One region of the Pilosibacter rotomagensis genome, then DNA from elsewhere that is predicted to be linked to it. Evidence: riboswitches for the same ligand, from Rfam matches in the RefSeq annotation. Region 1 holds a riboswitch; the other holds the start of a gene.
The links. A riboswitch is a leader RNA that binds a small molecule or an ion and turns the genes downstream of it on or off. The one in region 1 is predicted to bind cobalamin.
Positions count from the first base shown of each region.

Region 1 (7,377 bases):
GGTCGGCGTAGAGAAGATCCATGGAGCCTGTCGGGGACATCTCCTCCCAGTTAAGAACCGGCAGATCTTTGTTTTGCTGAGCCTGAAGATTTTCCTCACTGCCATCCACGGAAGCGGTCGTGTGGTTTTCCCCTGTAGACGGCGCGGCCGTCCCGGGTTCCGTTTTTTTCGAACAGCCGGAGCAGGCAAACGCAGCAGTCATGAGGATTGCCGCAGCCAGAACAGATCTAAAAAGTGTATAACGCACCCGCGTCCTTCTTTTCTGCTTCCTGGGATCAATTTGTCTTCTTTCCATATTTACTGTTTCTGCTCCGCCAGGGTACTGGAATCAAAGGTCAGCGTATACTCGATCTCATGAGGCGTGCTCATGGCAGTTGTATCCGCAAAGATCGTAAGCGGGCTGTCAAATCCAGCTACCGGGATCACAAATGTGGAGTTTCCCTCTGTATTAACCGGGAGGAATTTCTCTTCCTCTACCCGCACATAGTCATAATTGGAGCTGCTCCAGATGATCGTCGCCTCCGCTTTTCCGTCTTTGATCTCGATCACAGCCGGAGATTCCACGGATGCACGTCCGGATCCGCCGCTCAGGGAGACTTCCGCGGTGTAAGTTCCATCCGCAAGGGAGAGATCCTGGACGGTTTTTAAGGAAGAATTGAGAAGCGCGTCTGCCGGGATCCCGGATGCCTCAAAGACAAGCTCCCTGTCATACCATTTCTCTTTTTTCTTGCTGAATGCAGCGCACGGAAGCACCTCATTTAAGGCCTTGACCGGAACAGTAAAGCTGTGTGTTCCGTCAGAATTCTCCTCGAAAGGAATCCGGTCTGTCTCCGCGGTCTTTGCAGCCTCCTCTCCGGTTCCCATATAGACATACAGGTATCCGGTCCCGCCCATCGTCATTTTCGCGGTCATGGCGCCGTCTTTGACTGTCAGCGTACAGGATGTGATCTTAAACATGGAAGAGCTGGACTCCACGGAAATCTCGTAGGTTCCCTCTTTCAGATCCTCTGCAGATACCGGGACGAGTCCCGTCGTGTCAAGTGTCTGTTCTGCGGCAGTCTCCTCGCCGGAAGCAACGGCTGCCTTTGTCTCATCGGCCGAAGCAGTTTCCGCTGTTGTTTCCGCCGTGGTCTCTGCAGAAGCAGCTGTCGTTTCTGTCGACCCGGACTGTCCGCAGGCTGTGGACAGAGCGCAGACAACTGCGAGTGCTAATGAAAATTGTTTTAATTTACGCATAAAGTTTTCTCTCCTTTTGTAACCGGAAATCATTGGGGCATCCTGGACGGTTTCCTGAAGTTCCTTTCGCAGGCTGGAGTTTCCCGCAAGTGCACCTCCCGGTTATATAAAAAGGCGGCCGAATCCTCGACCGCCCATATCTAAACATTCTTATTTTGCGAGACTGTTCACTGCAGCCTGGGCATGCTGTACGAAGAGCTGCTGGATCGGCTCAAGCTCACCAAGACCTCTTACAAGGCAGGTTACCTCATAGCCTGCAGCCTCAAACTGGCTCTTCCAGGAGTCATCGTCGTCACCGGCCATATCGTTGTTTGCGTGGTCACCGGCTACGATCATAAGCGGCTCAAGAACAACTTTCTTGTAGGAACCTTCCTTTACCTGATTGATGACATCTTCACAGGACGGAGTTGCCTCAACGGTACCTACATAGTAGTTGTCAAAGCCCTCTTCCTTTAACATATCCTGCATTTTCTGGTAAACGGCGTTGGAATCAGCCTCTGTGCCGTGACCCATGAAGCAGATCGCGGTCTCACCGTCATCGTACTCTTTTGTTGCGTCTGTGATCGCGGAGATCACTGCCTTGAAGTCATCATCAGAAGTTAAGAGCGGCTCACCGACAGCAACCTGCTCGAAAGCGTCGGAATTATCAGCTAACTCGTTTACAAGATCTGTGTACTCAAGACCGTTCATAAGGTGGGTCGGCTGTACAACGAGAGTCTTGACACCGTTGTCAACAGCGCGGTTTAAAGCCTCTGTCACGTTATCGATCGAAACATTGTCTCTCTTTTTTACATGGTCAATGATGATCTGGCTTGTGAAACCTCTTCTTACGGAGTAATCCGGGAATGCATTTTCGATCGCATTCTCGATCGCGCCGACTGTCAGTCTTCTGCTGTCATTGTAGCTTGTACCAAAGCTCACAACAAGAAGTTCTTTCTCGCCGATCTCATCCTGATTTCTTGTGTTATCCATGGAAGCGTCTCCTGTATTGTAGTTTTCCTCGTCCTCTTCTGCAGCTGCTGTCTCTGCGGCTGTAGTCTCCTCAGCTGTTGTCTCTGCAACGGTTGTGGTCTCCGCAGCTGTTGTCGCTGCTGTCTGGCTTCCGGAGCATCCGGAAAGGATCGCCATGGATACGGCTGCCGCTGTCATAACGGCGTAGATGTTTGCTTTTCTCATTTACTCTTCTCCTCGCTTGAAAAATGATTTTTTAAGGTCCCCGGCTGGTTTTTCCCCTCCAAACGGACATCCGGCAGGTTTCCTGGCTCATCCATCATCATGCATGAAACGCCTTCCCGGCAGGTTTCGCCAGTGACTGTCCGCATAACACGGACAAGATTCATGCACTCCGGATCTACAGTGACGGGCTCGCACAGGCGTCTGACCTGTTTCCCTTTTAACTCTCAGAGATCGCCGTTTGGGATATCGTACAACCATCCTCCGGCGGTCTGTGACAGCACCGCATGTAAATAGACCTGTGTCGTTTATCATAACACCTTGGCAGTAAAAAAGCAACCGGATATCCCGATAATATTCACATCCGGTCCCGATCAATGGATACCCTGCGGGATTTCCGATCTGAAAATCCCCGGTCATCGGGTTCTGCAAATATTTTCCGAAATATCTGATTACTTTTGATCATTTTTTCTAACTGAATCCCCGGAACCGGACCTTGATCAGTGGGCTTTCCGGTTGATGAACTCGGTCTTTGTCTTTGAATATGTGAACTTCTGGCTGCTGTAGAGCCCGTAATATCCCGACAGTGTGAAGCTGATGGCAACGGCAACCGCAAAATACGGCATCGCCTCAAAACCGAAGAGCTCGAAGCCGAGGAACATGGTCGCGATCGGGCAGTTTGTGACGCCGACGAAGGTGGCGAGCATGCCTGCTGCCGCACACAGGGACGGTTCAAAGCCTGTGAGCAGTCCGAACGTGCACCCGAATGTGGATCCCACTGCCAGTGTGGGAACGATCTCTCCGCCCTTAAAGCCGCCGCCGAGGGCCACCGCCGTGAAGACCATCTTGAAGAAGAACGCCAGGTATCCGGCATCTCCTTCCACCGCCTGTTCCACAAGATTAAATCCGGCTCCGCAGTAATCCCTGCCGAACACCAGCGCGAGTCCGATGGAAAGGACTGCTGCCACAAGAATGCGCAGATAAACGTTGTCGATCTTTTTCTTGTAGAGATGCTGGGTCTCATGGAGCAGGATGCAGAAGCAGACGCTTAAAAGCGCACAGGCCAGTCCGAGTCCGACGGTGTAGAGCGCCGGTACAAGGGAAAATTCCGGAACATGGAGGATCTGGAACGCTTCCCCGTGAAGTCCAAGCGCACCGGAAATCTGGGCACCGATGAAGGAGGCAAAGACGCACGGCACGAGAGCCGCGTAATAAGCGACACCGATGCTGATGACCTCGATTCCGAACATTGCGGCAGCCAGAGGCGTCCCAAAGATCGCCCCGAAACAGCCGCTCATGCCGCTCATGATCATGACTTTTTTGTCTCTCTCATCCATATGGAAGAGATCCCCGAGATAATTTCCGATGCAGCCGCCGATCTGTAAGGCAGCTCCCTCTTTGCCGGCAGACGCGCCGACCGCCTGGCTTAAGATCGTGGAGACAAAGATACACGGCAGGGTCGTCATATGGATCTTCTCGTTGGATGAGATCGACTCCAGGATCAGGTTCGTCCCGCGGTTTCCGATCTCGTGGAACATCTGGTGAAGAAGGACGATCAGAACACCTGCCACGGGCATGAGATACAGCATAAAGCTGTAAGTTTTAAACAGCCGCTGAGCGTAGATGACCCCGTATCCGAAAACGGTCCCGATGAGACCGCAGACGGTTCCCATTACAATAGAGATCGCGGTCCAGCGGAGAAAATACAGGATGTTCTTGCTGAGAGCAGTATGAGTTTCGCTTCTGTACATACATTTTCCCCTTATTCAGCAGACCGTCGGGCATTTCACGAAGTTTGACAAATTGATATATGCCTGACCGCGTTCCATGACCGGCGGTCCGTTCATCACACCTCCCGCAGAGGCGGGAGAATCCCTGGTATCATTACATATAAATTCCGGAAGTCTTGGAGATTACCGGGCAGTAGCCCGCTGTTTCCAGAGCCTTGATGATCTGATCCTTGTGCTCAGTTCCGAAGGACTCTAATGTGATCGTAAGTTCCACACCCGCTGCGCGGTTTACATTTGCGAATACGTTGTGCTCGAGCTTGATCACGTTGCCCTGCTCTTTTGCGATCAGTGCAGAAACAGCTGCCAACTGGCCAGGCTTATCCGGAAGCATCACGCTTACCGTGAAGATACGGTCTCTCTGCATCAGTCCGTTCTGGACAACTGTCGCCATCGTTAAGACATCCATGTTTCCGCCGCTTAAAACGGATACGACTTTTTTGCCTTTGAAGTCAAGATGCTTTAAAGCCGCAACGGTCAAAAGACCGGAGTTCTCGACGATCATCTTATGATTCTCTGCCATATCGAGGAAAGAAAGAGTCAGTTCGGAGTCGTCCACTGTGATGACCTGATCCACGTTTGCCTGAAGATACGGGAAGAGCTTGTCGCCCGGCGTCTGGACAGCGGTACCGTCCGCGATCGTGTTGATCTTGGAGACGGTGGTTACCTCTCCGGCCTCTAAGGATGCCTTTAAGCAGGCAGCTCCTGTCGGCTCAACAGCGATGACCTTGATCTTCGGATTTAAGAGTTTTGCGAGTGTGGAGACGCCTGTACAGAGTCCGCCTCCGCCTACCGGAACGAGAATGTAATCCACAGTCGGGAGTTCTTTGATGATCTCCATCGCAATGCTGCCCTGGCCGGTCGCAACTTCCAGATCATTGAACGGGTGAACGAAGGTATATCCGTGCTCGTCTGCAAGCTCGTATGCATGGGCACATGCCTCATCGAAGACATTTCCGTAGAGGACAACGTCGGCACCGTAGGATTTTGTGCGGTTTACCTTGATGAGCGGTGTTGTCACCGGCATAACGACGGTTGCTTTCACACCGGCAAGTTTTGCGGCATAGGCAACGCCCTGGGCATGGTTTCCGGCAGATGCAGTGATCAGACCGCGGGAACGCTCTTCCGCTGAGAGCTGGCTGATCTTATAATAAGCGCCGCGCACTTTGTATGCACCGGTGCGCTGCATGTTTTCCGGTTTAAAGTAGATCTTGTTCCCGTAGCGCTCAGAAAAATATTCACTGTAGATCAGTTTTGTCTCCTGAGTGACCTTTTTTACGATCTCAGATGCTTCTTCAAATTTTTCGAGTGAAAGTTCCTGCATTTCCATTTGTATTCTCCTTCATATTCATTCCTGATCGATCTCATCGATGGAACATTTTTCTGTCTTTCCCATAGTTGTCTGCTATACCGGCATTTATCTGGCTGTTTTCTGCCTGAATTGCATCGGTCATTCCGGCTGTTTCGCAAACAATGCGTTTACGAAGTCTTCGGAATTAAATTTCTGAAGGTCGTCGATCTTCTCCCCGACACCGACATATTTGACCGGGATCCCAAGTTCCGACTGGATTGCAACCGCGATGCCGCCCTTTGCAGTACCGTCAAGCTTTGTGAGGATGATGCCCGTAATGTCGGCAGCTTCCATGAACTGGCGGGCCTGGACCAGAGCGTTCTGTCCTGTCGTTCCGTCGAGAACAACGAGTGTCTCACGGTAAGCTTCCGGGTACTCCTTATCGATGATGCGGTTGATCTTTTTTAACTCCTCCATGAGGTTTTTCTTGTTATGGAGTCTTCCCGCGGTATCGCAGATCAGGACGTCTGCGTTTCTCGATTTTGTCGCGGAGATCGCGTCGTAGATCACGGCAGCCGGATCGGATCCCTCTTTCTGGGCAATCAGCTCCACGCCGGCACGGTTTGCCCACTCTGCCAACTGGTCGATCGCTGCAGCACGGAAGGTATCAGCCGCCGCAAGAACAACCTTCTTTCCCTCTGCCTTTAACTGGTCTGCAAGCTTTCCGATGGACGTCGTCTTTCCGACTCCGTTGACACCGATGACGAGGACAACGGATTTCCTGTTTTCAAACTCATACGCATTCTCGCCAAGATCCATCTTTGCACGGATGCTGGCGATCAGCGCCTCCCGGCATTTCTCCGGTTCTTTGATATGCTGCTCTTTTACGGTCTTTTTCAGGTCTTCAATGACCGCCATGGTCGTCTGGATTCCCATATCGCCCATGATCAGAGTCTCCTCAAGCTCCTCGTAGAAATCATCATCAATCGCGGAGAAGCCGGAAAAGATGGAATCCATTCCGGATACAATGTTTTCTCTGGTCTTCGTGAGACCTTCCACAAGGCGCGAGAAAAAGCCCTTTTTCTTCTCTTCCATATGAATCCTCCAATTATTTCAGATCGTTTTCGATCAGGTTTACGGAGACAAGCGTGGATACGCCTTTCTCCTGCATCGTGATTCCGTAGAGCCGGTCAGCCGCGAGCATCGTGCCTCTTCGGTGGGTGATGACGATAAACTGGGTATGTTTTGTCAGTTTGTGCAGATATTTCGCATAGCGGTCGACGTTGGAATCGTCAAGCGCCGCCTCGATCTCATCAAGGAGACAGAACGGGGACGGTTTTAAGTTCTGGATCGCAAAGAGCAGGGCGATCGCCGTCAGTGCCTTTTCACCGCCGGACATCTGCATCATATTCTGAAGTTTCTTTCCCGGCGGCTGGGAGATGATCTGGATCCCCGCCTCCAGGATATCTTCGTCCTCGATCAGCTCAAGACTTCCGTGTCCTCCTCCGAAGAGTTCCCGGAATACCTTGTCAAACTCTGCCCGGATCAGGGCAAATTTTTCTGTAAACTGCTTTCGCATTCCGATATCCAGCTCTTCGATGATCTTATAGAGGGCATCCTGTGCCGCGACAAGGTCATCATGCTGGGTCTTCATGAACTCGTAACGCTCAGAGATCTCTTTATAATCCTCGATCGCATTGACATTGACATTTCCGAGTCCGCGGATTGCATTCTTCCGTTCAGCGATCTGGCGTTTCATATCCGCCGCATTCGTCAGGGTCTCATCCCGGAGAAGCTCCGCTGTTGAGAAGGTGAGACCATATTCATTCCACATATAGTCCACCTGGGAATCCTGGCGTTCCGCAAGCTTGTCGTTCTGGTTCTGAAGAC
Region 1 is NZ_CM170323.1:1,938,838-1,946,214, forward strand. It holds gene ACI3EW_RS08555 (ABC transporter substrate-binding protein) at 1-247, opposite strand, end outside; gene ACI3EW_RS08560 (hypothetical protein) at 298-1,236, opposite strand; gene ACI3EW_RS08565 (sirohydrochlorin cobaltochelatase) at 1,387-2,412, opposite strand; cobalamin riboswitch at 2,468-2,678, opposite strand; gene ACI3EW_RS08570 (chloride channel protein) at 2,910-4,160, opposite strand; gene ilvA (threonine ammonia-lyase) at 4,294-5,526, opposite strand; gene ftsY (signal recognition particle-docking protein FtsY) at 5,647-6,582, opposite strand; gene smc (chromosome segregation protein SMC) at 6,596-7,377, opposite strand, start outside.

Region 2 (7,377 bases), 1.8 Mb from region 1:
ACACAACACTTCTTCGTGATGGATAATCATATTTCTGCGCATCAAATTTCAGCATATCCATTTCCTCCTGATCAAGCCATTTATTCCTGGGTTGTAAGTGTACCGCAATAAACAGAAAGTCCGTTTATTGCTTTATCATGCTGGAATCGTATCACTTGAAAGTATGAAATGTCAATAAAAAAGCAGCCTAAAAAACGGCGTAGAAATTTCTCTCGTTACTGTAACTTTCTCTCCACGCCGTATCTTTTATTCCAGTATAAAATTTTCCACCAGTTTTTTCGTGAACTCCATCTTCGGATGTCCGATCACATCCTCCGTCCGCCCTGTCTCCACGAACTTTCCTTCTTCCATCACTGCGATCTCATCGCAGAACCAGCGGACCACATCGAGGTCATGGGAGATAAACAGATAGCTCAATCCCAGCTTTTCCTGGAGTTCCTTTAAGAGTGTCATGACCTGGGCCTGCACGGAGACATCTAACATGCTGGTCGGTTCATCCAGGATCAGGATCTTCGGATCCAGTGAGAGTGCCCGGGCGATCATGATCCTCTGCGCCTCACCTCCGCTGATCTGGTGCGGATAGCGGTCCAGAAGTTCCTCTCCGAGATCTACCAGATCCAGAAGTTCTCTGACCCGCGCTTTTCTCCCCGCTTTGTCATATATCCTGTGGATGATCATCGGCTCTTCCAGGCTGTATCCGATCTTTTTTGCAGGATCCAGGGATGTCTCCGGATGCTGGAAGATGATCTGGATCGTTCCATCAATCTCGATGGTTCCGGAGTCCGGCTTTATCAGTGACAGGAGCATGTTCGCGATCGTCGATTTTCCGCAGCCGGAATTTCCTACGATTCCGAATGTTTTCCCGTCCTGTACCGTAAAAGACACGTCCTTCACCGCTTCCACGCGGGTCTTTTTAATGATCCCGCCAGTAAATGTCTTGCTGATATGGCTGACTTTAAGCATACCGGACGCACCTCACTTTCCTTCCGTCCGGAAGTTCCGCCTCCGGGATCCGTCCATTTTTGCATGCGTCCACTGCATGCGCACATCTCGGGTAAAAACTGCAGCCGGAATTTCCCTCTTTTTTTCTCACTGCGCGCCCGATCGGGTTCATTCCCTTCCCCGGGAGCGATGCGATCAGTCCTTTCGTGTATGGATGTGCCGGATGTTCAAGGATCGTCTTTGTCTCCCCGGCTTCCATGATGCTCCCTTTATAGAGCACCATCAGCCGGTCACACAATGCCCCTGCCAGGGCAATATCATGGGTGATCACGATCATGCCTTCGGTGTCCGTCTCTGATATCTCTTTCAGGACCCGGTAGACCTGGCGCCGGAGAATCGCATCCAGACCTTTTGTCGGCTCATCGGCGATGACCCATTTCGGCCGGTTCATGAGTCCCATGGCAGAGATCACTCGCTGGTTCATGCCGCCGCTCAGCTGGAATGAGTAAGCGCGGTTGATCCGGTCCGGATCTGAAAAGCCAAATCTGCGGAGAAACTCATCCCTCCGGGAATCGGCAAGCTCTTTGTCCTTATTTCCGTGGACTGTCATGCACTCCGTGAGCTGTTTTCCGATCCTGCGGATCGGGTTTAAGGATTCCGTGGGATTCTGTGGGATCAGGGCGATCTCTTTTCCACGGATCTTCTGCATCTCTTTTTCCGGCAGCCGGTACAAATCCATCCCTTTATACATACAGCTTCCTTCCACCCGGGCCTGCCCGGAGAGAAGTCCCAGGATGGACATGCCTAAAAGCGATTTTCCGCTTCCGCTCTCCCCGATGAGTCCTGTGACACTGCCCGACGGAAAGTATGCGCTGACATCTTCCATGGCATGGATCATCTCGCCGCCGTCCTGGAAGGTGACGGAGAGGTCGCGGATCTCAATGTCACTTTTTTCTTCTGTTTTCCATTCTTTTTTATCTTCCATCTGATCTTCTCTCCTGGCTGTTCCGTTTTTTCACAGTTACAGGCAAAAATCTGTTCCGGCTCAGCTATGCTAAGGAAATTTTGCCTTTTTTTGCATGCTTTCCGACATCACATCGTCTTCATCACATCTTTCCGCACATCCAGCCGGTCACGCAGTTCATCTGCCAGAAGGTTGATGCTGAGGGAAAGAAGCAAAATACAGAGTCCCGGAGCGATGACGAGCAGCGGTTCCTGGCGGAAATACTGTCTCGCATCGTTGATCATGACGCCCCAGTCCGGTGTCGGGGGCTGAAGTCCCAGACCAAGATAACTCATGGACGCCACCGAGATCACATTTCCGGCGATCCTGGTGGCAAAAAGGACGCTCAGAGTTCCTAAAATATTCGGAGAAATATGCAGGAACAGGATCCGGAGGTCTCCGGCTCCGATGGTTCTCAGTCCTTTAATAAAGCTCTCCTGTTTCAGTTTCATGACTTCACCGCGGACGATCCTGGAAAATCCGACCCAGGAATTGATCACGATCGCGATCAGCATGCTCTTCACGCCCTGTCCAAGAAGTCCGGCCACCGCGATCATCAGCGTCAAGCCGGGAAGTCCCTGGAAAATGCTGGAGATCGTCGTGATGATCCCGTCGATCCAGCCGCCGAAATATCCCGCGAAAAGTCCCAGTGCAAAACCGAGCAGCATCGAGAGGACGGTCGCCGCCAGGGCGAGAAGGATCGACTGTCTTCCGCCGTAGAGAACACGGCTCAGCGTATCTCTTCCGATATTATCCGTGCCTAAAAGATGCGCGGCAGACGGTTTCTGAAGCGCTTCCGACAGGTTCGAGACCAGCGGATCATAGGGAGCAAGGACCGGCGCGAGTACGCTGGTCAAAAGGATCAATAATAAGATTACCAGACCGGTCTTTGCTTTTCCTGACAGGTGGAGTTCCTTTAATTTATTCATGATTCCACCGCCTCTCCCGCCCGGATCTTCGGATCAAGTGCGATATAGATCAGGTCGATCAGAATGTTTGTCAGCACATAGATACAGCCTGAAAACAGAACATACGCCTGCACCACATAATAATCCTTCGACTGCACACCCGCGATCGCGTAGCTTCCGATCCCGGGGATCGCAAAGATCGTCTCCACGATCGAGGCGCCGCCGATGATGCCCGCCATATGGGTTCCCAGGTAGGTGATGATCGGGATCAGCGCGTTTCCGAACGCATGGCGGACCACTGCGCGGCGGCGGCTCATTCCTTTTGCATCCGCCACAGTCATGTACTGTCTTCCGATCTCATCGAGGATCGCGCTCCTTGTCAGTCTCGCACAGACTCCGATACTCGGGAGTGCCAGCGTGACCGCCGGGAGAATAAAGCCGGATCCGTCGGAGATCCCGCTGCTCGGCAGGATCTTCCACTGTTCCGCAAAGATAAAGATCAGGACAATGGCGATCCAGAACCCCGGAACGGACAATGCAACCGTTGAAAATGTTCCCAGCACATGATCCGGCAGCCGGTCTTTTCCCACCGCCATCAGGACTCCGAATCCCACACCGAACACGATGGTCAGGATCATGCTGAAACCCGCAAGCTTCAATGAGATCGGGATCCGCTTTGCGAGCTGGTCCATGACACTTTTGTTCGTGAAAAAGGACCTGCCCAGATCGCCGTGAGCCAGGCCGTCGACCCAGTTAAAATACTGGACGACGGCAGGCTGGTCCAGCCCCATCTTTGCAGCCATGGCATCATATTCTTCCTGCGTGTAGGATTCGTTTCCGTTTGGATTTAACACCTGGTCCACCGGATCCCCCGGTGACATGATCCCAAGTGCAAATGCAATGATACTGATCCCGACGAGCACCGGCAAAAGCATCAGCATTTTTTTCAGGATGTACTTTAAAAGTGACATATTGATTATTTCACCCAGGAAATTGTCGGAAGTCCAACACCGAAGGTCTTTCCTGCATAGTGTGTGATCGCCTTGTTGTGGATGTTTACGTTGATCTGGTAGCAGATCGGAACGCACGCGCTGTCATCGAAGAGTTCCTGCTGGATCTCATCATAGATCTTGCTGCGCTCGTTCACATCAGCGATCGTCGGAGCTTTTGCGACAAGTTCATCGATCTTCTCGTTGTAGTAGTTGTAGTTTAATGTCGTGTTGCTGTTTCCTTCGCTTGCGAAGTACTGCTTAAATGTGGAAGTCGGATCCGCATTGTTGATACCGAATACAGTAAGTGTCATGTCGTAGGTGCCTTCCTGCTGTCTCTCTTTGTAGAGGGAGGAGTCCACGATCTCAATATTGATGTTGACGCCAAGCTCCGCGTAAACCTGCTTTAAGTATTCTGCAACAGCCTTGCAGTTGTAATCGGACGCGGTGCTGGAACGGATGATCATGGTCATGTCGGCCGTCTTGTCTCCGAGAACTTCTTTTGCGAGAGATTTTGCCTTCTCCATATCATAAGTTCCCTGGATGTCCAGATGGAAGGTGGACTGGGTGCTTAAGAAGGAGTATGCCGGCTGTAAAAGTCCTCCGTAGATCACACTGCAGATGCTGTCGCGGTCTGTCGCAAGGTTGAACGCCTCTCTCATGCGCTTATCCGCAAGGTACTCGTTTTTATCGTTGAACATGATGTACTCAGTCATATGGCTCGGAGTGCTGTCCATCTCAAAGTTGGAGTCTGTGTCGCAGAGATTCTTTGCAGCATCCATGGTGATCGCGCCGTTGTCTGCAAGTCCCATGACTTCGCCGGATTTTAACGCGGATACACGAGTCTCGGCATCCGGGATGCAGCGGATCTTGAAGGTCTTTACCTTGCCGTTCTCGCCATAATAATTGTCATTTCTCTCAAGTGTCACATACTCGGACTCCACATGGTCAACGATCTTATATGGACCGGTTCCGATCGCATAGTCGGAGATCACACCTGTCTCCTCGTCGAAGCAGTTCGGGCTGTACATCGGGCTGCCGTAGTCGGAAAGGACATACTCAAGTGTTGTGATCGGCTGTGTAAATGTGAACTTTACAGTGTAGTCGTCGACTTTCTCCATCTTGTCGAGATTCGGGAGAGATTTTTCGATGCTGAGTGTTGTGTATGTAGAATTGATCCCATGGCCCCAACGCTCAATGTTTTCCAGGCACACATCGGCATTAAACTGAACACCGTCTGTAAAATATGCGTCATCGCGCAGGCTGAAAGTCCACTCGGTACAGTCATCGTTGTGTTCCCAGGATTTTGCAAGCCACGGATCGATCACACCGCCGTTGTTTGCTGTGAGAGCTTCCCATACATAAGCGCCTTCCCAGCAGTAATACGCATCGCCGCTTCCCTGCACAGCATCACGCGGAGTCGCGATGACAACCTCATCTGTCTCGTTTTTCTCTGTGTCTTCCACTGCCTCTGCTGTGGCTTCTGTCTCTCCTGCAGCCGTTGTCTCCGCTGCAGCTCCTTCTGCTTTTGTCGTCTCAGCCGTGCTGTTATTCGCGCTGCTTCCGCATCCGGAAATTACGGATGCCGCCATTGCTGCCGCTAAGAGCAGACTTACATGTTTCTTCTTCATGTTGTCCTCCATGTTGTGTAAAGATTATAATGTTTTTTTTGCAACTGTTCACCAGGCCTGCGCACTTGCTGCGCCGACTGTAATAACCCCATTGGTTTTAAAGCAAAAGTCCTATTGGTTCAGCCATCTGAAATACATTTTTTGCCCGTAATCATGAAAGTTCTGAACAGTTTCATTGTTTTTACAATTTCGGAGTTAGTATGGAGATGTTCCATCTGAGAATTTTTTCGAATACCGAATGCTTAAGCATCAGAAAAAGATGTCCGCTGGAATCAGCCGACATATAAACGGTACGATCAATGCCTCGTGATCTGGAATTTTTCTTCCTGTACCAGCATTCCGGCAGGTTTCCTGACTCACAGATCATCACACAAAGCCGCCTTCCCAAATATTTCAAAACAGTCCTGTCAGGCTGCTCCGTTTTTTCAGTGACCGCGCGTTCGCGCATGGCTTTGTATTCCCTACTCACAGTGACGAGATCGCACAGGTCTTTCACCTGTTTCCCTTTTACCTGCTGTCCGCCCCCTTCAGGGCGGCAGCAGCACCGGATGCCTCTTCAATTGTTATGAGAGATATTTTAGCATCTTCGGGTTTATTATGCAAGGACCATTGAGACGTTTTTATAAACATTCACTATGATAAGCAGTTCCTTCCAGTGTTTTCCAGATCACTTTCCCATCCTGAAGGAGCATATAGCTATGTTCACTTTCCGCTTTCGGGATCGACACGGAACCCGGATTCAGGTACAGATTTCCATCCCCGAACGGTTCCCACGCCGGAATGTGCGTGTGGCCGTGGAGGAGAATGTCTCCCGGCTGGAGAGGCGGGAGCTGGTTCATATGAAAGTGATGGCCATGAGTAGCGTAGATCAGGCGGTCTGCCGCCGGAAATACCGCGTAATCCGCAAGGATCGGGAACTCCAGCACCATCTGGTCAACCTCCGTATCGCAGTTTCCGCGGACACAGAAGATTTTCGTTTTCCGCTCATTTAACATTTTGATGACTTCCTTCGGCGCATACTCTTTCGGAAGATCATTTCTCGGTCCATGGTACAAAATATCGCCCAAAAGCAACAGGCGGTCTGCCTGTTCCCGGTCAAATGCCTCCAGCATTTTCCGGCAATAGTATGCGGAGCCGTGGATGTCGGACGCGATCATAAGTTTTTTCATTCTCGGGGTTCCTTCTTTCTTTTAAGTCGAGCACACGTAAGACTTGGCGTTTAATTCCTGTCAGCGCAAGCTGACAAATTTCTCTCAGAATTACTGCGCACCAGATAACTTTCTATGCCTGTCAAGAACATACACATGCTCTGTAACTGTCCTGTTCAGTAATTTCCACTCCAGGTTTTCATTCGTGTGATGATAGCTGAATCCGCATTTCTCCGCCACGCGCTTTGATTTTTCATTCCCATCAAAAAACGCATACCAGATCCGTTTTAATCCCAGATCCTCAAATCCATAACGGATCAGCTCCTGTACTGCCTCCGGGATGATTCCCTGTCCCCAGTACGGAACGCCGAGCCAGCAGCCAATCTCACCTTCATCTTCCGGAAGCTTTAAATTGCTGGCAGCTCCCACAGTTAATCCCGCGCAGCCGACCGGTTTTCCGGAAGCTTTTAATACGACCGCATACGTTCCATCGGCCGACAATACGTTTTTAATTGTCTCTCTGCTGTTCTCCACACTCGTGTGTACCGGCCAGCCGGCAGATGGACCGACCTGCGGGTCTTTCGCGTATTCATAGCAGCTCTCTGCATCGCTCTCCTTCCATGGACGCAGGAGTAGGCGTGTTGTCTCTAATTTCATTTTCTTTTCTCCTGTAATCTCCGGCAAGTTCTTATACAGCCGGTTCTCCACAAATATCACCTGATCCCCTTCATTGATTTCCTGCTCATAAAGCCAGTC
Region 2 is NZ_CM170323.1:169,117-176,493, reverse strand. It holds gene ACI3EW_RS00790 (gamma-glutamyltransferase family protein) at 1-52, opposite strand, end outside; gene ACI3EW_RS00785 (ABC transporter ATP-binding protein) at 247-963, opposite strand; gene ACI3EW_RS00780 (ABC transporter ATP-binding protein) at 956-1,927, opposite strand; gene ACI3EW_RS00775 (ABC transporter permease) at 2,035-2,874, opposite strand; gene ACI3EW_RS00770 (ABC transporter permease) at 2,871-3,824, opposite strand; gene ACI3EW_RS00765 (ABC transporter substrate-binding protein) at 3,830-5,473, opposite strand; cobalamin riboswitch at 5,798-6,037, opposite strand; gene yfcE (phosphodiesterase) at 6,094-6,642, opposite strand; gene ACI3EW_RS00755 (GNAT family N-acetyltransferase) at 6,733-7,278, opposite strand.
Region 2: linked by a shared signal. The riboswitch ahead of ACI3EW_RS00765 (ABC transporter substrate-binding protein) and the one ahead of ACI3EW_RS08565 (sirohydrochlorin cobaltochelatase) in region 1 are both predicted to bind cobalamin.